3 regions of the Nocardia sp. NPDC001965 genome follow, and region 1 is predicted to be linked to each of the others. Evidence: riboswitches for the same ligand, from Rfam matches in the RefSeq annotation. Region 1 holds a riboswitch; each other region holds the start of a gene.

The links. A riboswitch is a leader RNA that binds a small molecule or an ion and turns the genes downstream of it on or off. The one in region 1 is predicted to bind S-adenosylmethionine.
Region 2: another riboswitch for S-adenosylmethionine. It lies ahead of ACWCPQ_RS13345 (rhodanese-like domain-containing protein); the one in region 1 lies ahead of metX (homoserine O-acetyltransferase MetX).
Region 3: another riboswitch for S-adenosylmethionine. It lies ahead of ACWCPQ_RS01865 (aminotransferase class V-fold PLP-dependent enzyme); the one in region 1 lies ahead of metX (homoserine O-acetyltransferase MetX).

What each region holds. Positions count from the first base shown of each region.
Region 1 is NZ_JBSFDZ010000032.1:51,337-59,117, reverse strand. Features, by position in the region: gene ACWCPQ_RS29080 (acyl-CoA dehydrogenase family protein) at 1-845, opposite strand, end outside; gene ACWCPQ_RS29075 (hypothetical protein) at 1,011-1,682, opposite strand; gene ACWCPQ_RS29070 (hypothetical protein) at 1,687-1,998, opposite strand; gene ACWCPQ_RS29065 (NADP-dependent isocitrate dehydrogenase) at 2,392-3,609, opposite strand; SAM riboswitch class IV at 3,885-3,995, shown strand; gene metX (homoserine O-acetyltransferase MetX) at 4,244-5,389, shown strand; gene ACWCPQ_RS29055 (DUF3017 domain-containing protein) at 5,416-5,661, opposite strand; gene ACWCPQ_RS29050 (DUF6745 domain-containing protein) at 5,770-6,834, opposite strand; gene ACWCPQ_RS29045 (hypothetical protein) at 6,876-7,202, opposite strand; gene ACWCPQ_RS29040 (hypothetical protein) at 7,684-7,781, shown strand, end outside.
Region 2 is NZ_JBSFDZ010000007.1:86,526-94,306, forward strand. Features, by position in the region: gene fgd (glucose-6-phosphate dehydrogenase (coenzyme-F420)) at 1-618, opposite strand, end outside; gene ACWCPQ_RS13335 (HAD-IIA family hydrolase) at 897-1,673, shown strand; gene ACWCPQ_RS13340 (O-succinylhomoserine sulfhydrylase) at 2,158-3,369, opposite strand; gene ACWCPQ_RS13345 (rhodanese-like domain-containing protein) at 3,366-3,782, opposite strand; SAM riboswitch class IV at 3,800-3,912, opposite strand; gene ACWCPQ_RS13350 (Rv0361 family membrane protein) at 3,978-4,448, opposite strand; gene ACWCPQ_RS13355 (FAD-dependent oxidoreductase) at 4,677-6,065, shown strand; gene ACWCPQ_RS13360 (amidohydrolase family protein) at 6,137-7,003, shown strand; gene ACWCPQ_RS13365 (hypothetical protein) at 7,265-7,781, shown strand, end outside.
Region 3 is NZ_JBSFDZ010000001.1:396,370-404,150, reverse strand. Features, by position in the region: gene ACWCPQ_RS01890 (SDR family oxidoreductase) at 1-525, shown strand, start outside; gene ACWCPQ_RS01885 (aldo/keto reductase) at 612-1,643, shown strand; gene ACWCPQ_RS01880 (LLM class flavin-dependent oxidoreductase) at 1,649-2,701, opposite strand; gene ACWCPQ_RS01875 (hypothetical protein) at 2,734-2,988, opposite strand; gene ACWCPQ_RS01870 (TauD/TfdA dioxygenase family protein) at 3,259-4,200, shown strand; SAM riboswitch class IV at 4,393-4,506, shown strand; gene ACWCPQ_RS01865 (aminotransferase class V-fold PLP-dependent enzyme) at 4,551-5,864, shown strand; gene ACWCPQ_RS01860 (GNAT family N-acetyltransferase) at 5,961-7,157, shown strand; gene ACWCPQ_RS01855 (polysaccharide deacetylase family protein) at 7,138-7,781, opposite strand, start outside.

The sequences.
Region 1 (7,781 bases):
ATGAATCCGATCCCGACGCGTTCGGCCACGAAACTGGATTTGGCGCTCTCGCGTCCGTCACCGCCGCGGTGTTCCTCGGTTTCGCCGAGCAGCCGATCGCGGCCGAGCCGGACGTTGTCGAAGAACAGTTCCCCGGTGGGCGAGGCGTGCAGGCCCATCTTCTTGAAGGGTTTGCCCTGGGTGAGGCCTTCCATCCCCTTGTCGAGCACGAAGGTGAGCACCTTGCGGTCCCGGGGCGGGGTCCCGTCGCCCTCGTCCAGTTTCGCGTAGACGACGAGGGTGTCGGCGAAGGGCCCGTTGGTGATGAAGGTCTTCTGACCGTTGAGGATGTAATCCGCTCCATCGCGCCGGACGTAGGTCTTCATCCCACCGAACGCGTCCGACCCGGAATCGGGTTCGGTGATCGCCCAGCAGGCGATCTTGCGGAGACTGACGATATCGGGCACCCACCGCTGCTGCTGCGCGAGCGTGCCCCGCGACAGGATGGTGGCTCCGCCGAGCCCGGTGCTCACCCCGAGCGAACTGCACAGGCCCATACAGACACCGGAGAGCTCACCGGTCACGACCGCCATCATGGTCTGCTGATCGAATCCGCTGTCGGAGCGGTCCGTGCCGCCGGCGGGCTTCTCCGCTCCGTCCGCGGCTGCCTGCTTCGCGGCCAGTTGTTTGTTCAGAGCTTCCTCGGCCATGGCGCCGATACCGAAATCCGCGTACAGCTTGCGCAGGATCGGATAGGGCAGCATCTCGCCGCTGTCCAGCGCGTCCAGGTTGGGACGCACTTCCTTATCGATGAACGTCCGCACCGCGTCGCGGACCATCAGGTCGGTATCGGACCATTCGAACATCGGCGTCCTCCGGTATCACCAGCAGCATTACGGCGTAAATCGCCGGGCGGGCTCTTCTGCCGCGCCCACCTTGTTGACACACTGCCAGTTCTTCGCCCGTGGCGCGGGTATCCGGCGAAAATTCATCGGATGCCCACCTCGATCACCGACCCAGCGGAGTGCGGATCAGGGACGGGTGGCGTGTTCGCGCAGCCGGTCGAGTCGCGACAGAACCTTGTCGTGCCAGTCCAAGGGTTGCCCCTCGATGCCCCATTCCGGTCGCGCGTGCTCTTCGAACAGTGGCCGCAGGGATACGATCTCGGCACGCCAGCTGTCCAGTTCGGCCCGGCTCAGATCATTCGGCTTCCACTCGACCCATCGAGGCGAGCCGGGTGGCGCCGATTCCACGTAGTGGCTCGCGAACGGATTCGAACGGGGGTCGACATCGAGGTTTCGGTGGAACGCTTCCGCGTGATCGAATCCATAGACGTGGTCACCGTCCTGCAGCCAGTTGCCGGGGCGGTCCCAATTGCCTGTCAGAACATCCAGCAAGCCGAGTTTTCGTGCGCCGGGGCTGTCTTTGATCGCCTCCATCGCAGCGCGGGCACCCGGGTCGGTTCTGGTACCGGACACAGCACGCCCCGGCAGCCGCTGCATGATCACGCTGCCGCCTTCTCCCGCGACCACTGGGGCGACCGGAGCTCCGACCACCCGGCCGACAGCGGCGACGAGGACTTCGGCGGACTGTTGCCCCGGTGTCAGGTCGTACTTGCACACCACCTCGAAGCCGTCGGGATACTCGAAGAGATCCGTATCGGCATTCCCCTCGGCCGACATGTACCCCGGTGTCCGGATCACCGGATCACCGGATCACCGGATCACCGGAACGATCGGCAGCGAGGAAGCGGGCAGTGAATTCATCCACCGACATCAGATGCGCCGGCGATCCCGCCACTCGATCCCCTCCGCCCGCCGCACTGGGCCGTGCGTCTCGGTTCGGCTCATCGATATCGCCCGCACCGCGAACGTCGACTTCGTTCTTCGTCGACATATCGACGCCGGCCCCCGCACGAGTCCCGTGATAGCGGCGAACGATCTCGCCGCCCGCATCGATGATCGCCGCGCCCAGCCGCTTGGTCACAGTCCCGATCGCGCGGCCCACGCCCTCGATCATCCGGTACTCGCCGGGGAATCGAGAAGACAGCCAACACTAATCGCACGATCCGAGATCGATTCGCACGTCCACCCATGCGGCTCTATCAGCACAGGGCATCTTCGCCTACGCGGCAGTGATCGACAATCGGAGTGCGCTCCAGTGATCGTGACCGGCTACTCCCTCGATCCGGCGCAGCCGATCACGGTCGACTGAACAGAGGCCCCCGGCGCCACCCGCCCCGGCCGGAAGAGCCACGCTCCCGGCGGGGTCGGAGCGGCCGGCGGCGAACTCCCCGGAACAGCACAAAGGTCCCGCCGCCGGTCCTCGAAGCACATACCGCACCTCGTAGGGCTGACAGCGAGACCTCACGGCATCGATTCCCCGGCGCCGCAAACGACGCCGATCGACACCTCAGCGCAGCGCGCGGGCCAGGTTGGCGTCCAGTGCCGCCAGGAACTCCTCGGTGGTCAGGTAGCCCTGATCCCCACCGACCAGCGCCGCGAGGTCCTTGGTCATCTGCCCGCCCTCGACGGTCTTGATGACGACGTCCTCGAGGGTCTGCGCGAAACCGATCACCTCGGGGGTGTTGTCCAGCTTGCCCCGATGCTCCAGGCCGCGGGTCCAGGCGAAGATCGACGCGATCGGATTGGTCGAGGTCGGCTTGCCCTGCTGGTGCTGGCGGTAGTGCCGGGTGACCGTGCCGTGCGCGGCCTCGGCCTCACAGGTCTGCCCGTCCGGGGTCAGCAGTACGGAGGTCATCAGACCGAGCGAGCCGAAGCCCTGCGCGACGGTATCGGACTGCACGTCGCCGTCGTAGTTCTTGCAGGCCCAGACGTAACCGCCCTCCCATTTCATGGAGGAGGCGACCATATCGTCGATCAGCCGGTGCTCGTAGGTGAGGCCGGCCGCCTCGAACTGGCTCTTGAACTCGGCCTCGAACACTTCCTCGAAGGTGTCCTTGAACATGCCGTCGTAGGCCTTGAGGATGGTGTTCTTGGTCGACATGTAGACCGGGTAGTTCTGCTGCAGCCCGTAGTTGAAGGAGGCGCGCGCAAAATCCTCGATGGACTTCTTGAAGTTGTACATACCCATGACGACGCCGCCGTCCTCGGGCATCTGCACCACTTCGTGCACGATGGGTTCGCTGCCGTCCTCCGGGGTGAAGGTGAGGGTGACGGTGCCGGCCTGGAAGACCTTGAAGTCGGTGGCGCGGTACTGGTCGCCGAATGCGTGGCGGCCGATGATGATCGGCTTGGTCCAGCCCGGGACCAGGCGCGGAACATTGGAGATGATGATCGGCGCGCGGAAGATGGTGCCGCCGAGGATGTTGCGGATGGTGCCGTTCGGCGAACGCCACATCTTCTTGAGGCCGAACTCCTCGACCCGGGCCTCGTCGGGGGTGATCGTCGCGCATTTCACGCCCACACCGTGCTGTTTGATGGCGTTGGCGGCATCCACGGTGACCTGGTCGTCGGTCTTGTCGCGGTACTCGATGCCGAGGTCGTAGTACTCGAGGTTCACGTCGAGGTACGGGTGGATCAGCTTGTCCTTGATGAACTGCCAGATGATCCGCGTCATCTCGTCGCCGTCGAGTTCGACGACGGTGCCTTCAACCTTGATCTTGGACATGGATCTTCGTGTCCTCCTAAGACTGGTGCCCTCATTGCACGGCCAGGCGAACACGCTTGTGAGCGGACCCCAGCTGTTCAACAGACAACGTATACATCCCGCGTTGTCCACGAGACGTCTGGTGTAACCAAGACGAGCGTACTGCTAGTGGTTGTCTCACGGTGCAGCCAGCCCCGGTCGTGAGATCTCACATGGGTGAATCGCACCACAAGATTACCCGGTGGGCCCGTATGCCGATTTCGATCCGTATCGGCGCCCGGCTACCATATTCGGCAGGTCATGAGCGCCAGCGCCAAGCCCCGGCTCGCTGGCCGGCAACCCTCCTGCTGCGGTGGGGTGCTCCGGGTGATGACCGGGCTTCCGAGAGCCGGGAGCAAGCGCACGTCAGGAGGTTGTCGATTTGTGCCGGTGCTGGTCGCGTTGATAGCGGCGTTCTCACGATTCGACGAGAAATCCCCCATTTTCTGGAGCACGATATGACCGATCACAGCTTCGCCGCTGCGACCGTTGCCGGAGCGACCCGCCGGACACGGTCGGTCGCATTCGGCGTCCTCGGCACCCGTACCCCCGGCCCCACGGCGGCCATTCATACGTTCCGGACATCACCGGCCATCGGTTCCGCGGAAGTCCGCGCGTGAAGGTGAGTACCGAACCGACCACGGCGCGGCCCGTGGCCCAGTTGCCGCCGGCCGACGGCACCCTCGGCCATATCGATATCGGCGAACTCACCCTGGAGAGCGGCGCCCGGTTGCCACAGGTCCGGTTGGCCGTGCAGCGCTGGGGTGAGCTGTCTCCGGCCATGGACAACATCGTGCTCATCGAGCACGCGCTCACCGGCGACTCCCATGTCGCGGGTGAGCCCACCGCCGCACATCCACAGGCCGGATGGTGGAACGGGATGGTCGGCCCCGGCGCGCCGATCGATACCGACGAATGGTGCGTCGTCGCCACCAATGTGCTGGGTGGCTGCCAGGGCAGCACCGGTCCGGCCTCGCTCGCATCCGACGGCGCGCCGTGGGGTTCGCGTTTCCCGGAGATCTCCATCCGGGATCAGGTGACCGCGGAGCTGAAACTGTTCGATCTGCTGGGTGTGCCCCGGCTGGCCGCGGCCGTCGGCGGGTCGATGGGCGGTATGCGCGTCCTCGAATGGATGCTGCTGGCGCCGGAACGCCTGGCCGCCGCGCTCATCCTCGCGGTGGGCCCACGCGCCACGGCCGACCAGATCGGCACCCAGAGCACCCAGATCGCGGCCATCACCGGCGACCCGGACTGGCAGGGCGGCGACTATCACGGCACCGGTCGCGCACCGATGGCCGGTATGGGTATCGCACGCCGGATCGCGCACCTCACCTACCGCACCGAGGTCGAGCTGGACAGCCGGTTCGCGAACAGCGCGCAGGAGGGTGAGGATCCGCGCAACGGTGGTCGCTACGCGGTGCAGAGCTACCTCGAGTACCAGGCCGAGAAGCTGGGGCGGCGTTTCGACCCGGCAACGTACGTACTGCTGAGCGAGGCGATGAACCGGCACGATATCGGCCGCGGCCGCGGCGGTATCGAGGCCGCGATGGCCGCCACCGAGGTGCCGTGCATCGTCGGCGGTATCGATTCCGACCGGCTGTACCCCCTGCACACGCAACAGGAACTGGCCGACGGGCTGCCCGGTTGCCGACATTTCGAGGTCATCAACTCCCGCGACGGCCACGACGCCTTTCTCACCGAAGCGGCGGCCATCGGCAAACTGCTGGTCCAGACGATGAACCTGGCGCGCGCCGGACGCTGATTCCCGGTCGGTCCGGACGGGACCGGTCAGCCCACGCCCAGGGTGTTGATGGTCGCGGCGAGGAAGACGATCGCACCGCCCAGCAACGTCAGCGCACCCACATCGAACGGTTTGCTGCGGACGGCCAGCAGACCGACCCGAACCGTCGGCAGGCACAACCGGAACGCGGCCGCGATGAGGGCGGCACCACCGAAGAAGAAGGCGCCACGCCGCCAGCGATCCTGCGCGACGAACACCACGGCGATCAGCGCCACCACAGCAACCACGACCATCGGCAGATGACAGCGGAGGAAACCGGCCCAACGGTTGCCGGTGCCGGGATCGTCGTCGGTTCCAGTCGCGGCGTCGGTCACGAGGGCGATTGTTCCAGATCCGGTGGGTCAGGTCTGCACGAGCGGTTCGTAGTCCGCTTCGGTGACGCCGAACGTCCAGGAGACACCCTCTCGAGCGGTCCGCGTGGTCGGCGGTACCCGCAGCCAGTAGGTGCGACTGGCGCCGTCGGGTTCGGGCGTCGAATTCACCACCTCGACCATCACCACATCCTCGTCATCGGCCAGCGGGATCCGCCACAGGATTCCGGTCTCGTCGCGCTGCACGGGTTCGGCACCGGATTCCGACAGGTACCGGTCGTATCCGTAGAACTCGAGCATCACCCGGCGCAACTCCGCGTTCTCCTCGCCGCGGATCCGGTCCGGGGTGAGCGAAGCGAGCTCGGCGAGGAATTCACCGGGCACCGGCATGCCCCGCCACGCGTAGAGTGCGAACTCGTCGGAGTAACCCACTGCCGGGCCGTCGGCTCGGTCCAGGCGGCCGGCTTCGTCGCGATACAGCGCCGTGGGTCGTTCACTGATGACGACGAGGTTCTCGTACGGCCACCACCATCCCGCCTCGCGCGCCACCGCGGCCAGCCCTTCCAGCGGTGTACCCGCGCCGGTATCGAAGGCACACAACCAGGCCGCGTCGTGCTGTCCCAGCACCGCGTCCAACAACAACAGCCGCGCCCGGATCTCCGCCTGCTCCGCCTGCTCCGCCTGCTCCGCGAGCCCCGGTTCGTCGGCCGGTGCCGCCGAACCGGGGGCGATCGCGGCGACCACACCGTCCCGGATCCGGCCCACCACGGGTTCGATCAGTTCCCAGAGCCCCGCTCCGGTGGACTGCCAGTGCCCGGCGAATTCACGGGCGCCCAGTTCGGTGTGCAGACGGTCGCGCTCGGTGGCCCAGGGGGTGCTGCGCACCCGCTCCCGCACCGAGGCACCGGCCTCGCGCGACAGTTCCGCCGCCGACAGCATGCGCACCGCCGCCAACGGCGAACGGGCCCAGAGGATCCGCTCGGGTGCGCGCAGACCGGCCCGTTCGTAGGCGAGCCGCACCCCTCGTTCGGCGGCTGCCCGGTCGCCCGGGCCGGTCACGGCGGCGAGAGCCCGCCATTCGGCCAATTCGCTCACAGTTCGATCGGTCCTGTCTTCTCGTCGTTCCACCGGCCGGGTCAGTCCGCGACGATGCGTACCGAGCCGGGTACGTACTCGCGCTGGCGGACCACGCGGTACCACCCTTTCGGCAGGGTGATCGCGGAATGTTCCTCGTGCACGAGGCGGCCGCCCTCGGGCAGATGCAGAACCATGGTGTGCGAGCGGTGCGGTTCGGGGTACAGGGTGCCCGGCGCGGCGACAGCGTGGGCGTGCCCGGTCACCTCACCGAGCGCGAGCACCATCCGGCCCCGGGCATCCCGGCGGGCCGGCTGCCACGCCGCCGCGGCCTCGGACACCTCGTTCTCGGCGACCCCGACGATCAGGACATCTCCCTGGCGATACATGTGATTTCCTCCCGTTACGGCAATCTCGTGCCGTGCTGCCGGGAACATAACGCCGCACACCGACAGGTTCGGGGCCGGCGGCCTCGCGCGCCCGGGAGCCTGCACCGCTCGTTCCCGACCGGTCACCCACCGCTGATAGAACCTTCTCGTTGTCGCTACGCCCCGGAGGACGTCATGGCAATCGGAAAGCATCTCGCGGAACTCGGCGGCCTGCCCGCGTTCGATTTTCCGCACGCGGCGGGTACACCGCGGTCCGAGCTACCCGCGGCGGACGCGGTGGCCTGGCGGATCAGCGTCGGCTCCTGGACGAGTAGGCACAGTTGGGCCGAGGTGTTCGCCGCCTTCCTGGACACAGTGGACAGCCACCGGGTGAGCGCGTTGATCGTCGGTCACTGGGTGACCCGGGCCGCGCATCCGCACAGCGGTGGCGAACCGGTGATCGAGGCGATCGCGGCGGCGGCCGACCGGCTGCCGGAACTGCGTGCGCTCTTCCACGGCGATATCACCTCGGAGGAGAACGAGATCTCCTGGATCCGGCCCGGCCGGCGAACTGCTGAACGCCTTTCCCGCACTTCGAGA
Region 2 (7,781 bases), on a different contig from region 1:
CTTCTCCGTGTAGAGGTCCATACCCTTACCCGAGGTGCAGATGAATCCGTCGCCCGCGCGACCCGCGTACCTGGCCACCACCGGGCCGCCGGCGGCGATGTAGACCGGGATCCCGCCTTCGGGAACGTCGTAGATGGAGGCGCCTACCGTCTTGTAGTAGGTGCCGTCGAAATCGGTGCGGGCGCCGGTCCACAGGGCACGCATCAGATCGACCGATTCACGCAGGCGGGCGAACCGTTCCTTGAACTCCGGCCACTCGCCGGAGTAACCCGTGGCGATCTCGTTGAGCGCCTCACCGGTGCCCACACCCAGCATCACCCGGCCCGGATACAGGCAGCCCAGGGTTGCGAACGCCTGTGCGATCACCGCGGGGTTGTACCGGAAGGTGGGGGTGAGCACCGAGGTACCGAGCAGGATCCGCTCGGTACGCTCACCCGCCGCGGCCAGCCATGCCAGCGAGAACGGTGCGTGGCCACCCTTGTGCCGCCACGGCTGGAAATGATCGCTGACCGTGGCGCTGTCGAGGCCGTGTTCCTCGACCAGTACCGCCAGCTCTACCAGTTCACGGGGTCCGAATTGTTCCGCCGACGCTTTGTACCCGAGCTTCAGCTCACCCATGCGCCCACTCCTGTCGCGTTGTGGTCGGACCGTTTCCGGCCCGGATCCGACACTAATAGGCGCAGTTGGGCCGAGCCCACCCGCCGCCCGCGCAGGTCCGGGGCGAAGCGGGTATGCCGAGGTTCGCCCCGGCCGGAGCGGGGTCGTGCGAATGTGCGGGGGTCTCGTTCTCGGCTCGCGTTCCGGACTCCGGGCGCGGCATACCCGCTCCTCGGACCGTCGAGCGCAGAATCGATGGGGTGAGCACAGACGACCGGATTCTCTCCTATCTCACCGATATGGACGGGGTACTGGTGCACGAGGACCATATGGTCCCCGGCGCCGACGAATTCCTCGCCGAACTGCGGGCCGAGGAGATCCCGTTCCTGGTGCTGACCAACAACTCGATCCGCACCCCACGCGACCTGCAGGCCCGGTTGCGGCAGACCGGGCTGGAGATCCCGGAGCACTCGATCTGGACCTCCGCCCTGGCCACGGCCAGTTTTCTCGACGAGCAGCGGCCGGGTGGCACCGCCTACGTGGTCGGTGAGTCCGGGTTGACCACCGCGCTGCACGAGATCGGCTACGTGCTGACCGAGGTGGACCCCGACTACGTGGTGCTGGGCGAGACCCGCACCTACTCGTTCGAAGCGATCACCACCGCGATCCGGTTGGTCGAACGGGGGGCGCGGTTCATCGCCACCAACCCCGACCCCACCGGCCCGTCCCGCGACGGTGTACTACCCGCGACCGGTTCGGTGGCCGCCCTGATCACCCGCGCCACCGGCCGCGACCCCTACTACATCGGTAAACCGAACCCGCTGATGATGCGTTCGGCGCTGCGCCGGATCGGCGCCCACTCACAGACCAGTGTGATGGTCGGTGACCGGATGGATACCGATGTGATCTCCGGAATGGAGGCCGGAATGCGGACCATCCTGGTGACCTCGGGTATCTCGACGAAGAAGTCGGTCGAGCACTACCCCTACCGGCCCACCGTGGTGCTGAACTCGGTCGCCGAACTGGTGGGCCGGGTCCGTACGCCCTTCACCGACCCGATGCCACACCCGACCTGACCGACCCGACTCCACACCCGACCCGGTCGGCCCCGATCCCGAACTGATCGGAGCGGTCCGCCTCCACCACCCGCCTATGTCTCCTCGACCAGGAGAACCGCCCCACCCGGCCTGCTCAGCAGGAGTCCGTTGCCTCAGGGACGGTTTCCCGAGCCACCGTCGTGCCCCCGCGTCGCGGCACCTCCTCCGGGCCTGCCACAAGGCGGGGTCGACAGGGCCCGCACGCCCCCCGCCGGAAGCGGAGCCCACCACAAAGGCGGGGCCCGCCCCGGTTCTGGAGCGACGGAGCGGGGGAGCGAAGCGGAGGAGTGCAGGAGTGAAGAACCGGGGTCACGAGGGCCCCGCCCCGCGGCGCCCGAGGCGACGCCGTGGATACAGAACCGGGGTCACGAGGGCCCCGCCCCGCGGCGCCGGAGGCGACGCCGTGGATACAGAACCGGGGTCACGAGGGCCCCGCCCCGCGGCGCCGGAGGCGCCGCCGAAATTACAGCGCGTTGTCCAGGTCGCCCAGCAGGTCCTCGATGTCCTCGAGGCCGACCGAGATCCGTACGACACCGTCCGACAGCCCGATGCCCGCGCGGCCTTCCGGGCCCATCGCCCGGTGGGTGGTGGTGGCCGGGTGGGTGATGAGGGATTTCGCGTCGCCCAGGTTGTTGGATATGTCGACGATCCGCAGCCCGTTGAGTACTTCGAAGGCCCGCTTCTTGGCGTGATCGGCGGCGGCCTTCAATTCGAAGGTCACCACGGTGCCGCCGCCGCTCATCTGTTCGGCGGCCAGGGCGTATTGCGGATGCGATTCCAGGAACGGGTAGCGGACCCAGCTCACTGCCGGGTGTTCGTCCAGGTAGCGGGCGATCCGCAGCGCCGAATCGGCGGATTGCCGGACCCGCAGCGGCATGGTTTCCAGTCCTTTGAGCAGCGTCCAGGCGTTGAACGGGCTCAGCGCGGGACCGGTGTGGCGCATCAGCGTCTTGACCGGGCCTTCGATGTAGTCGGAGCTGCCGAGGATCGCGCCGCCCAGGACCCGGCCCTGGCCGTCGATGTGTTTGGTGCCGGAGTAGACGACCACGTCGGCGCCGAGTTCGAAGCCGCGTTGCAGTAGCGGGGTGGCGAACACATTGTCCAGCACCACCTTCGCGCCTGCGGCGTGGGCGAGTTCGCAGACTTTGCGTACATCGACCAGGGTCTGCATCGGGTTGGCCGGGGTTTCGAAGAACACGGCGGCGGCGGGTTCGGCCAGGGCGGTTTCCCACTGGTCGAGATCTTCACCGTCGACGAAGACCGTCTCCACACCCCAGCGCGGCAGGATTTCGTTGCACACCACGAAACAGGATCCGAACAGGCTGCGGGCGGCCACCAGCCGGTCGCCCGCTTTCAGCAGCGCACCGAGCGCGACGAACACGGCCGCCATGCCGCTGGCGGTCGCGAAACAGGCTTCGGCGCCGTCGAGCAGTCGCATCCGTTCCTGGAAGGTGCTCACCGTGGGGTTGCCGTAGCGGGAGTACACGTAGTGCGGGTTGTCACCGGTGAACGCGGCCTCGGCGGCTTCGGCGCTCGCGTAGACGAAGCCGGAGTTCAGGTAGAGGGCCTCGGATGTCTCGTCGAATCCCGACCGGCTCAGTCCGCCGCGCACGCCCAGCGTCGCCGGGCCGACTCCGTCGGGGAGCGGGCGTTCGAACGAGCCGCCGCCGATCACGACTGCCGCCAGGGCAGGCCGTGGGCGCGCCAGCCGGCGCCGCCGCGGTGCCCGAGTTCGTCCAGCGGTCCCTCGAAACCTTCGCTGATGTTGTAGGAGGGGCCGATTCCCGCCGCGGTGGCGGCGTCGGCCGCATGGGCCGAACGCTGGCCGGAGCGACAGAGGAAGAGCACAGGCGCGTCGGCGGGGCGGTCGACCAGCGCGCTGCGCAACTGGTCGACGAACCGGTCGTTGCGGGTGCCGGTGCCGTCGACCCATTCCACCAGCAGCGTCGGCTTCGCGATCGCGCTGGTGTCGGGTACTCCGACGAACTTCCACTCGGCTTCGGTCCGCACGTCCACCAGGACTGCGTCCGGGTTCTCGGTCAGCAGTTCCCATGCCTGCTGTGGGCCGATATCCCCTGCGTAACTCATACGTGGCACCTCCTGCGAATCCGCACTTGCCGCATCCGATCGATGCGTGCCCGGTCGTCACCCGGAGCACCCCACCGCGGAGGAGGGTTGCCGGCCAGCGAGCCGGGGCTTGGCGCTGGCACTCATGACCTGATTCATGAGATTAGCCCGGTCCGGCCCGGCCGTGTCAAACCTCGGTTGACGCTCCGGGCGAGATCATTCCACCGGCTGGTTGCACACCAGCCATTCGTCGTCGGAGTGGAACAGCCACCAGGTCGCGGTCTTCTCGTCGCCGTCGACTGTGCTGGTCACTTCGATGGTCGCCGTATCGCCGTTGATCTGCACGGGGCCGAATCTCGTGATCTCGATGTCGTTTCCGGTTTCACCGGGTTTCAGTTGTCCGGCCAGGGGTGAGCGGGCGGGAACGAAACCGGGGCACACCGCCTCGCGCGGTGGTTCGGCACCGTAGCGGCTGCTCGTCTGGGCGAAGTCGCGTACTGCTCCGGCGATCCGGTCGGAATCTGTGACATTTTTCTCAACGGGTGCCACCAGCCCGGCGATCAGCACACCACCCAGGATCAGGGCCGCGACCACCGCGGCCACGATGAACGGGGTGATCGAACGCGGTCGTTCACCGTCGCCCGGTTCGGTGCTCGCGTGCTCGTCGGCTCCTCCGGCATCGCTCATACCGACGATCATCCCTGGTCCCCGGATCGGTTCGTGCTCGCACCCCGATAGAATCGGGGGCGAGGTGGGTATCGCAGTACAGCGCTACCCGCGTGGACGTGGGACGACGAACGGTGACCAGCCGCCCGCGAACGGCGCGATGTAGGTGCATACGGGCCGCGCGTCAAGTTAGCCTAAGCTAACAACAACGCCAGTGATTCTTTCGACCGATAAGGGTGCGCGTAACAGATGACCGAGCAGAAGGAAGCGAACCGCCCGCTTCGGATCGCGATCGTCGGAGCCGGGCCGGCCGGTATCTATGCCGCCGACGCGTTGATGAAATCCGATGCAGACGTCTCGATCGATCTGTTCGAGCGGATGCCCGCCCCGTTCGGGCTGATCCGCTACGGCGTCGCTCCGGACCATCCGCGGATCAAGGGAATCGTCACCGCCCTGCACAAGGTGCTGGACAAGGAGCAGGTGCGCCTGCTCGGCAATATCGACTACGGCACCGATATCACGCTGTCGGATCTGCGCCGCTTCTACGACGCGGTGATCTTCTCCACCGGCGCCAACGCCGACCGGGCACTGCCGATCCAGGGGATCGACCTGGACGGTTCCTACGGTGCGGCCGATTTCGTGTCCTGGTACGACGGTCACCCGGACGTGCCGCGTACCTGGCCGCTGGACGCGGAGAAGGTCGCCGTCCTCGGCGTCGGCAATGTCGCGCTCGATGTGGCGCGCGTGCTGGCCAAGACCGGTGACGAGCTGCTGCCGACCGAGATCCCGCCGAACGTGTACGCGGGCCTGAAGGGCAACAAGGCCGTCGAGGTGCACGTGTTCGGCCGCCGCGGCCCGGCGCAGGCCAAGTTCACTCCGCTGGAACTGCGCGAACTCGACCACTCCCCGACGATCGAGGTCATCGTCGATCCGGAGGACATCGATTACGACGAGGGTTCGGAAGCCGCGCGTCGGCATTCCAAGCAGGTCGACATGGTTGCCAACACCCTCGAACAGTGGGCCATCCGCGACCAGGGTGACCGCCCGCACAAGCTGTTCCTGCACTTCTTCGAATCTCCCGCCGAGATCCTCGGTGAGGACGGCAAAGTCGTGGGCCTGCGCACCGAACGCACCCAGCTCGACGGCACCGGCAATGTCAAGGGCACCGGCACTTTCAAGGAATGGGACGTGCAGGCGGTATACCGGGCTGTCGGTTACCTGTCCCAGAACATCTCCGAACTGCCCTTCGACGACCAGGCCGGGGTCATCCCGAACGAGGCCGGCCGGGTCCTGGTCGACGAGAACGCCGACGGCGCGGCCCGCTACCTGCCCGGTACCTACGTGACCGGCTGGATCAAACGCGGTCCGGTCGGCCTCATCGGCCACACCAAGGGCGACGCGAACGAAACGGTCGCCTGCCTCGTCGACGACAGCGCGAATTTCGCACCCGCCGAGAACCCGGAGCCCGAGGCCGTACTCGAGTTCCTGGAGGGCCGGGGTATCCCGTTCACCACCTGGGCCGGCTGGTACCGGCTCGATGCGCACGAACGGTCGCTGGGCGAGCCCGAGGGCCGCGAGCGGGTCAAGGTCGTCGAGCGCGAGGACATGTTGCGCGCCAGCGAACCGCACAAGGTCTGAACTGTGGCCGGCTCCTCCCGGTCCATGGTTGGGAGGAGCGAATGTCCCCACATCTCAGGCATGCTGTAGCAGTGTTCGACGCCCATGTGCACATCATCGATCCGCGTTTTCCGCTGATCGAGAACGAAGGCTACCTGCCGGAGCCCTATACCGTCGCCGACTACCGGCGACGGATGGCCCGGTTCCGGCCTTCCGGTGGCGCGGTGGTGAGTGCTTCGTTCCAGGGCAACGACCAGAGCTATCTGCGGGCGGCCCTGGCCGAACTCGGCCCCGGTTGGGTCGGGGTGACGCGTCTCGATCTCGACGCCACCGACGCCGAGATCCTCGACCTGCACGAGGCCGGAGTGCGCGCGGTCCGGTTCAATCTCAAACGCGCTGCCGCCGATATCGCGAGCATGACCCGGCAGGCGTTGCGCGCCCATGAACTGGCGGGCTGGCATGTGGAGATCTATGTGGACGGCCAGATGCTGGCCTCGCTGCAGCCGGTGATCCTGAAACTGCCGAAGGTTTCCGTCGACCACCTCGGAATGTCCCGGGAGGGTTTGTCGTATCTGCTGAACCTGGTCGATCGCGGGGCGCGGGTGAAGGCGACCGGTTTCGGCCGGGTCGATATGAATATCGCCACGGCGCTGCGCCGGATCCACGCGGTCAATCCGGAGGCATTGATGTTCGGCAGCGATCTTCCCGGTTCCCGCGCCGGCCGGCCGTTCCGGGAATCCGATGTGGAATTGATCTGCGATGTGGTCGGCACGGATATGAACGCGGTGCTCGAGGACAATGCCCGCGCGTTCTACGGTCTGCCCGCGATCGATCGGACCGCCGAGGATCCCACTCCCACACTGCCGCTGTTCGTTCCGCCGCGCGCCGAACGCCCATCGGCGCACGACGGGACAACCCGGCCGCTGCCCATTGTCCAGAAACGACCCGGCCGGGGCTGACGGCGACTTCTTCGCGGTGGGGGCCGATATACTTTCCCGCGCGAATTGGTGCACTGAGCACATCGCATTACCCTTGTTGCGGTGAGCGGCGCTTGGCGATCGGCATTCGACCACCTCGCCGACCGGCTCAAAGATGCGGTCGGCCGCGTCGCCCGGGTACTGCACAGCGATATCTCCGATCGTGCCGTCCATCCCTCGAACTCGGCGGCCGATATGTTGTCCGGCCGAAATGAAGCGGCCGCCGATCTACTCCTCGGGAGAATGGGCGGCGCGGACCGAACGATCGACTCGGGTGATCACGCCGGAATGGTATCGCTGCTGAACGAGCGGAGGCCCTTGGTCGAGGCCATAGAAGGCCGAGGGAGGAAGCTTTTCGGGCACAATGTGAGTATCGCCCGATACGATACACCCCGCGGTGGCCGGATCTGGTACAGCGCGCAGGAGCATTCAAAGGATCCGGGACATCAGCAATATTCTTTGATTCGGCGCGTTTTCGAGATATTCGTGAACGAGCCGAACGGTCGTCGGCGGATTGCGCTCAATGAGCAGAATGCTTTTTCCGACGACATGGTGCGCGGACCGGATCTGGACGAGGCGGTCCGGCAGCGCGGCGACCATCTTCATATCCGGGCGCTTGCCGCTCATCACGGGATCCGGGGTGAGCTGGGCGATATCGAAATCGCGGAGTTCGTGACCACTGTCGACCCCGGACGGGAACGGCTGCACCATCTGTGGTACTTCCTCAACAAGGTGAAGCATATGCACAGACAGGAAACGC
Region 3 (7,781 bases), on a different contig from region 1:
GAACAGCTGTTCGCCGAGATCGGCGACCGCTTCGGCGGGATCGATGTAGTGGTGAATACCGCGGGCATCATGACGCTCGGTCCGGTGGCCGAATTCGACCTCGATGCCTTCGACCGGATGCAGCGCACCAATGTGCGCGGCACTTTCGTCGTATCGCAGTTGGCGGCGCGTGCCCTGAACCCGGGCGGAGCGCTGATCAATTTCTCGTCCTCGGTGATCCGGCTCCAGCAGCCCGGTTATGCCGCGTACGCGGCCACCAAAGGTGCGGTGGAGGCGATGACGCTGATCCTTGCGCGGGAACTGCGCGGTCGCGATGTGACGGTCAACGTGGTCGCCCCCGGCCCGACCGCGACTCCGCTGTTCCTGGACGGCAAGGACGATGCCGTGATCGATCAGCTGGCCCGGCTGTCACCGCTGGAGCGACTCGGTGAACCGGGCGATATCGCGGAGACCGTGGCTTTCCTTGCGGGTCCCGCCCGGTGGGTCGATGGGCAGGTGCTCTATGTGAACGGCGGGCTCGCCTGACTCGCCTACGCGGGAGGGTACGGAAGGTTTCGATCAGACTGAGCCGACCCATCGCTCCGTGAGCGCGTAGATGGTCGACTGTCCGGATGAGCTACGGCCCCTTCGACCTGACCTACACCGCCGCCGCGGACCGCTACGAGCAAATCCCGTACCGGCGTAGCGGCGATTCCGGACTCGATCTGCCCGCGTTCTCCTTCGGGTTGTGGCAGAAGTTCGGTACCGACTACCCGTTCGAAACGCAGCGCGAAATCATCCTGCACGCCTTCGACCTGGGAATCACCCATTTCGACAACGCTGATCGTTACGGACCACCACATCGGGCCGCGCAGAAGAATTTCGGCCGGGTCCTCGGCACGGATCTCGCGCCCTACCGGGACGAGATCGTGCTGGCGACCAAGGCCGGCAATCCGATCGGTCCGAGCCCCTATCTCAAAGGAGGGTCGCGTAAATCGCTGCTGAACTCGCTGGAGCACAGCCTGCGCGATCTCGGTACCGATTACGTCGATATCTTCTACCACCACAGCCCCGACGCCGGGACGCCGTTGGAGGAGACCGTAAGCGCATTGGCGGCCGCGGTACAGCAGGGCAAGGCACTCTACGTCGGTATCTCCAACTATCTGCCCGAGCGCACCCACGAGATCGCCGAACTGCTACGTGCCGCGGGCGTACCGCTGCTCATCCACCAGACCCGGTATTCCGTCTACGACCGGCGCCCCGAACAGAACGGGCTGCTGGATCTCGCGCGGCAGGACGGTTTCGGCGCTATCGTCTACTCGCCGCTGGCACAGGGACTGCTGACCGATAAGTACCTGGAACGTATCCCGGCGGAAGCCCGGGCCGCCAACAGTACGTTCCTGTCTCCGGACGTGATCGACGAGACCTACCGCCGCCGCACCGCCGAACTGGACAAGATCGCCGCGGCCCGTGGTCAGTCACTGGCCCAGCTCGCGTTGCAATGGGTGCTGCGGCGCCCCGAAGTGACCTCGGCGCTGATCGGCGCGAGCAGTACCGCCCAGCTCGATCACAATATCGCCGCCCTGCAGTTCCCGGATCTCACCGATGACGAACTCGCCCTCATCGACGAGCACGGCATCCACGGGACCGGCCTGAACCTCTGATCCGGTCAGTCGCGCAGCAGCGGCAGCAGCTGTTCCCCCTGCCGCCGGATCTCCGGCAGGTAGGGGGTATCGGACAAAACGAAATGGGTGATCCCGAGATCCTGGTACCGGCGTAATGATTTCGCGACATCCTCGGCGGAACCGACCAGCCAGGTGGTGCCGGCGCCGCCGCCGCCGACCGTGCCCGGGGTGGTGTAGAGGTTGTCGTCGAGCACCTCGCCACGCGCGGCGAGGTCGAGCAGTCGCTGCTGTCCGACCGCTGCCCGGCGGGGTGCCCCGGGGTCGTGCTTCTTCGCCATCTCGGCGACCTTCGCCTCGGCTTCGGCCCACGCCTGTTCGGTGGTGTCACGGACGAATGTGGTGATCCGCAGACCGAATTCCAGCGGCGGCAGCGCACGGCCGAGATCGTTACTCGACGCGCGCAACCGGTCGATGCGCTCGCGCACTCCGGCCAGCGGCTCGCCCCAGAACAACTGCACATCGGCCTCGGTCGCGGCCACCCGCTCGGCGGCAGCCGACGCACCACCGAAATAGAATTTCGGATGTGGCCGGTCCGCGCGTACCTCGATCCGCGGCGTGACGGTGGATCCGGTCACCTGATAGTGGTCGCCCCGGTAGGTGACATTTTCCTCGGTCCACAGCCGGCGGACCAGCTGGATGAATTCCCGGGTGCGGCCGTAGCGGTCGGCCTGGTCCTCCTCGGCCGCGCCGTAGGCCGCGAGATCGTCCTTGCCGGAGACGATATTGATCCGCAACCGGCCGCCCGTCAGATGGTCGAGACTCGCGGCGGCGGAAGCGAAGTGGGCGGGCTGCCAGTAGCCGGGCCGGATCGCGACCAGTGGTTCGAAGGTCGTGGTCCGGGACGCGAGCGCGGTCGCGACGGTGAAGGTGTCCGGCCTGCCCCAGCCGGTACCGATCAACGCGCCCCGCCAGCCGTGATCTTCGAGCGCCCTCGCCTGGGCGGTCAATGTCTCCAGGCTGTTGTGGTCGGCGGTTACCGCGTCACCGCGATGCCCGGGTGTCACCTGATTCGGGATGTACCAGAGATATTCGGCCATTCGGGCGGCTCCTGTTCGATTGCGGTGTACGGTCAGCCGACCGGTAGAGCCCCGGGCAGCGCGAATCGCTGCCGGACAGTGGATTCCGGATAGACGGTGAAATGCGGATCGGAACTCGGCACCACATTCGGCATCGCTCGGCCGCCGGACCGCGCCGGTCGCGCTGTTTCCCGGAATTGATCGAACGAGACGGCGCGGCCGCCGGACCGCGCCGGATGCGAGCCGGGAATTCCCGTGCCGGCCTGTTCCGTGCAGCCGATGCCGGGGAACAGTCCGCGATAGGACATGATGGTCTCCGTTCGGGGATCGTGCGGGGAGCGCGCAGGCATCCGGTCGGCGCGGGGGTGGGCATCCGAAGAGAACAATGCGCCGGATCTGCTTTCCGGGCTACGGACCGGATCACGATGATTCGAAATTCGCGATCGCCGAGAGAGATTGAAGACGAGCTCGACCGATGGTGCAGAAAATCTTGCCGATCCCAATAGGCAGGTGATCCACCGGGCCGGGCATAGCCTTGCGTCGCAATCTTCTCCGGGCGAATCAGGCGGTGGTTTCCGATGACAATTTCAGCGACAGAACCTATTTCCGTGACACCGGCGATCACCGTGTTGCCACAGTCGGGGTACACCGGTGCCGAGATCGCCGGTGTGGACCTCGGCCAGGAGCTGTCCGACGAAGTGATCGCCGAGATACGGCAGGCACTGCTGAAGTGGAAGGTCGTGTTCTTCCGCGACCAGACCATCGGGCATGCGGAACAGATCGCATTCGCGCGCCGATTCGGCAAGGTGACCCCGGCCCATCCGTACGAGGACAATCCGCCGGAGGGATTTCCCGAGATCCTGCCGATCGACAGCCGTCGCTACGACGTGCAGTACGGGCGTAAACGCACTTCCTATGACAGCAGCTGGCATACCGACGTCACCGCTCTGGTGAATCCGCCCGCCTTCTCGATCCTGCGGGCCGATATCCTGCCGCCCTACGGCGGGGACACCGCGTGGACGAATCTTGTGGCGGCCTATGAGAACCTGCCTGCCGAACTGCGCGATTTCCTGGACAACCTGAACGCCGAACACACCTTCGACAATCGCGCCGTCCGGCGCAGCAGCCGGGCCGAGGCAATTGAGAGCAATCCGCTGCGCACCTTCCACCCGGTGGTCCGGGTGCATCCGGAAACCGGTGAGCGGGCTCTGTTCGTGAGTCCCGGCTTCACCCGCCGGGCGAAGAACATCCGCAATCTCGGGCCGCGCCTGAGCTCGCATCTGCTCGATGCGCTCTGGGAAGAGGCGACGCGGACCGAGTACACCGTCCGATTCCGCTGGCAACCGGGCAGTGTGGCGTTCTGGGACAACCGGGCGACCGCGCATCTGGCCATCCCGGATGCCGGGCATCTCGGGCACGACCGGGTGCTCTACCGGGTGACGATCGAGGGCGATATCCCGCGGGGCGTGGACGGCCGCCGGTCGGAATCGGTCGAGGGTGATCCGTTCTACGGCTCGTGAGCGATTCGCGCGGCCGTCGACCGGCGCGCCTCCGGACGTTTCAGGCCCGTATCCGGCACGCGGATACGGGCCTGGTGGCCGTGCCGGTCGGTTCGAGGCCGGAACGGAACACGTGGAGTCGCCGCGAACCGCGGACGCGGAGCACGCGAGTGCGAGTTGACAAGCCGGAGGACGTCTGACAACCTCGCACCAGGTCATGAGTGCCAGCGTGTAGCCCCGGCTTGCTGGCCGGCAACCCTCCTCCGCGGTGGGGTGCCCCGGGTGACGACCTGGCCGACGCTCGACCGAGCGCGGCAAGCGCGGACTCCGTTCACTCGCGATCCGGAGTCCCTCCACGAAGGGATGACATGATGACCGCTGTACTCGACCCCACCTGCGCCCGCACCCGGGTATCCGGTGGCGATCTGCAGGTTCCGCTGGTGCAGGGCGGTACCCGCGCCTACGCCGACTTCGACTACGCGGCCAGCGCCCCGGCACTCGGGGAGGTGGCCGACCGGGTCGCGGGGCTGCTGCCGTACTACGCGAGTGTTCATCGGGGCGCGGGCTACGCGTCGCGGATCTCCACCCGGTGCTACGAGACCGCCCGGGAAACGGTGCGCGATTTTCTGCACTGCGCCGTCGACCAGGAGGTGGTGTTCACCCGCAACACCACTGATGCGCTGAATCTGCTGGCCGGCTGTGTGCCCGGTGACACCGTGGTACTCGATATCGAACATCACGCGAATTTCCTGCCCTGGGCCCGCCGCGGCCGCCGGGTGGTGTCCGCGGCCGATTCGCTGGCCGCCACCATCGGCCGTCTCGATGCCGAACTGGGCGCGCAACCCGCCGCGCTGCTGGCGGTGACGGGCGCGTCGAATGTCACCGGTGAACTGCTCCCGCTGGCCGAACTGACCGCGCTCGCGCATCGCCACGGTGCGCGGATCGTGGTGGACGCCGCGCAACTGGCACCGCACCGGCGTATCGATCTGTGCGCCACGGGCATCGACTATCTGGCCCTGTCCGGGCACAAGTTGTACGCGCCGTTCGGCGCCGGGGTGCTGGCCGGGCGCCGGGACTGGCTCGATGCGGCACCGCCGTATCTGGCGGGCGGTGGCGCGGTCACCGAGGTCACCACGGCCGGCGCCGCATGGGCGCTCGCTCCGCACCGGCACGAGGGCGGATCACCGAATGTACTGGGCGCTGCGGCGCTGGCCGCGGCGTGTGACGCGCTCACCGGACTCGCGGACTCCGCCGAGGAGCACGAGTGCGCGCTCACCCACCGGTTGCGTAGCGGACTGGCGGGCATCGACGGTGTCCGGTGCCTGCGGATCTGGGCCGACAGCCCCGATTGCGTCGGAATCGTGGCCTTCACCGTCGCCGGCTTCGAACCGGGCCGGGTCGCGGCCTATCTGTCCGCGGAACATGCGATCGGCGTGCGCGACGGCCGTTTCTGCGCGCATCCGCTGCTGGCCCGTTTCGGTATCGACGCCGCGTTGCGCGCGAGTATCGGACTCGGCACCACCGCCGCCGATATCGATCGGCTGCTCGACGCGGTGCGGTCTCTGGTCGCGTGTGGGCCGCGCTGGGAGTACGCCCGCACCGAAGGACGGTGGGATCCGGTACCGGAGACCCGCCCGGGTCTGACGGCGGATGCGGCACCGGGCGCGGCCCCGTGCACGATCTAGCGTTGCGCCCGATATGACGAGCGGCGGCACCGGATGGGGCGGATGTACTCGACCGGAGATCCGCATCGAACCCGACCCAGCACCGGAGTGACCGCTATGCCTGTCGATATCGACATACTGACCGACCCGGCGGATCTGCACACCGCCCAACAGGTGTTCCGCACCGCGATGGTCGGCATTCCGCCGTTGTCGGCGGAGATCGGCGATTCGCTGAACGAACCGGGCCGCACCCTCGGCGCGCGCGTCGCGGGTGCGCTGGTGGGGACGGTCAACTCCTACACCAGCTGGCTGGTGGCGCCGGGCGGGGATCGGCTACCGCATGCCGCGGTCACCCATGTCGGGGTCCTGTCCACCCATACGCGACAGGGCATCGCGACCGCGCTGCTGCGGCGGCAGCTCCACGAGATCGCCGCGCGCGGAGAGGTCGTGGCCTCGCTGCGGGCCACCCAGGGCGGAATCTACGAGCGATTCGGGTACGGCGTCGCCGGGTCCTCGGCCCGCTGTGAGATCGATGTGCATCGGGCTCGCTTCCGCGAGACCGTGCCCGCGGGCGGTCCGGTCCGGTTGGTCGCACCGGCCGACAGTTGGGAGGCCGCCGCCAAGATCTATGCCACCGCGGCGGTGACCTGGACCGGCGCGATCGATCGTCCGCCGTACTGGTGGCGGCTCCAGGAACTGCTGCGGGGGCACGGTCACGTCGCCGTGCACGGGGAGGCGGGTGCCGAGGACGGGTTCGTCCGTTACCGTGCCGCCGAAACTCCCGAATGGACGCGCGGCCCCCGCCGGACGGTGGTCGTGGAGGATCTGGTCGCGACGACCCCGGACGCCTATATCGGTCTGGTCCGGCATCTGCTCGGCGCCGATATCGTCGACGCGGTGGTGCTGAGCGCGACCGCGCCCGACGCTCCGCTCCGGCATCTGTTGACCGATGAACGGGCGTTGCGGGTCACCGATATCCGGGATGAGACGTGGTTGCGGTTGATCGATGTGCCGGCCGCGCTGACCCGCCGCGCCTACCGCCCCGGTCCGCCGGTGGTCGTCGCGGTCACCGACCCGATCCTGACCGCCAATACCGGCACCTACCGGATCGAGGCCGGTGGCGTGCGTGTGGTGGACGAGCCCGCCGACCTCACCGCCGATATCGCCGCATTGGCCGCCGCCTATCTCGGCGGCACCCGCTGGCGGCATCTGGCGCTGGCGGGCCGGGTCACCGAGCACCGGCCCGGCGCCGCGGCCGCCGCGGACGCGTTGTTCGAGGTGGACGAGCATCCGTTCAGCGGGACGTACTTCTGATCTTCCCGTTGTCGTGGGTGGCCGCGTAGTGTGCCGCGATCTCGTCACTGGTGGTGACCCACACACCGGGATGTTCGACGATATGGGCGAGTGCCTCGTCGAGATACCGCGCCCGGAACGCCTGCCCGGTGACGAAGGGATGCAGCGCCAGCGCCAGTACGCGGCCGCCCGCCGCGGATTCTGCCCACAACCGGTCGAGCTGGTCCCGGACGATCCGGACGAAATCGGGGCCGGTGAGCCCGGTGCCGAGGAACAGGGTGTTGTCGTTCAATTCCACCGAGTAGGGGACGCTGAGAAGGCCGGGAACACGGAGTGGATAGGGCTGATCGTCGTTGGTCCAGTCCAGGACGTAGTCGACGCCCAGCTCTCGCAACAGTTCCGGGGTCCGGAAACTCTCGGACAGCGCCGGCCCCATCCAGCCGCGCGGGCGCTTCCCGGTGCCGCGTTCGATGGTGGTGAGGACTTCCGCCAGGTAGGCGCGCTCGTCCGCGGCCGGGATCTCGGCCTGGAGCACCGAGTTGTTCCGGCCGTGGGCAAGCCAGGCCCAGTCGCGTTGCCGGCCCGCTTCGATGATTCGCGGATAGCGTTCCACCACATCGGAATTGAGCAGGGCGCTGGCCCGGA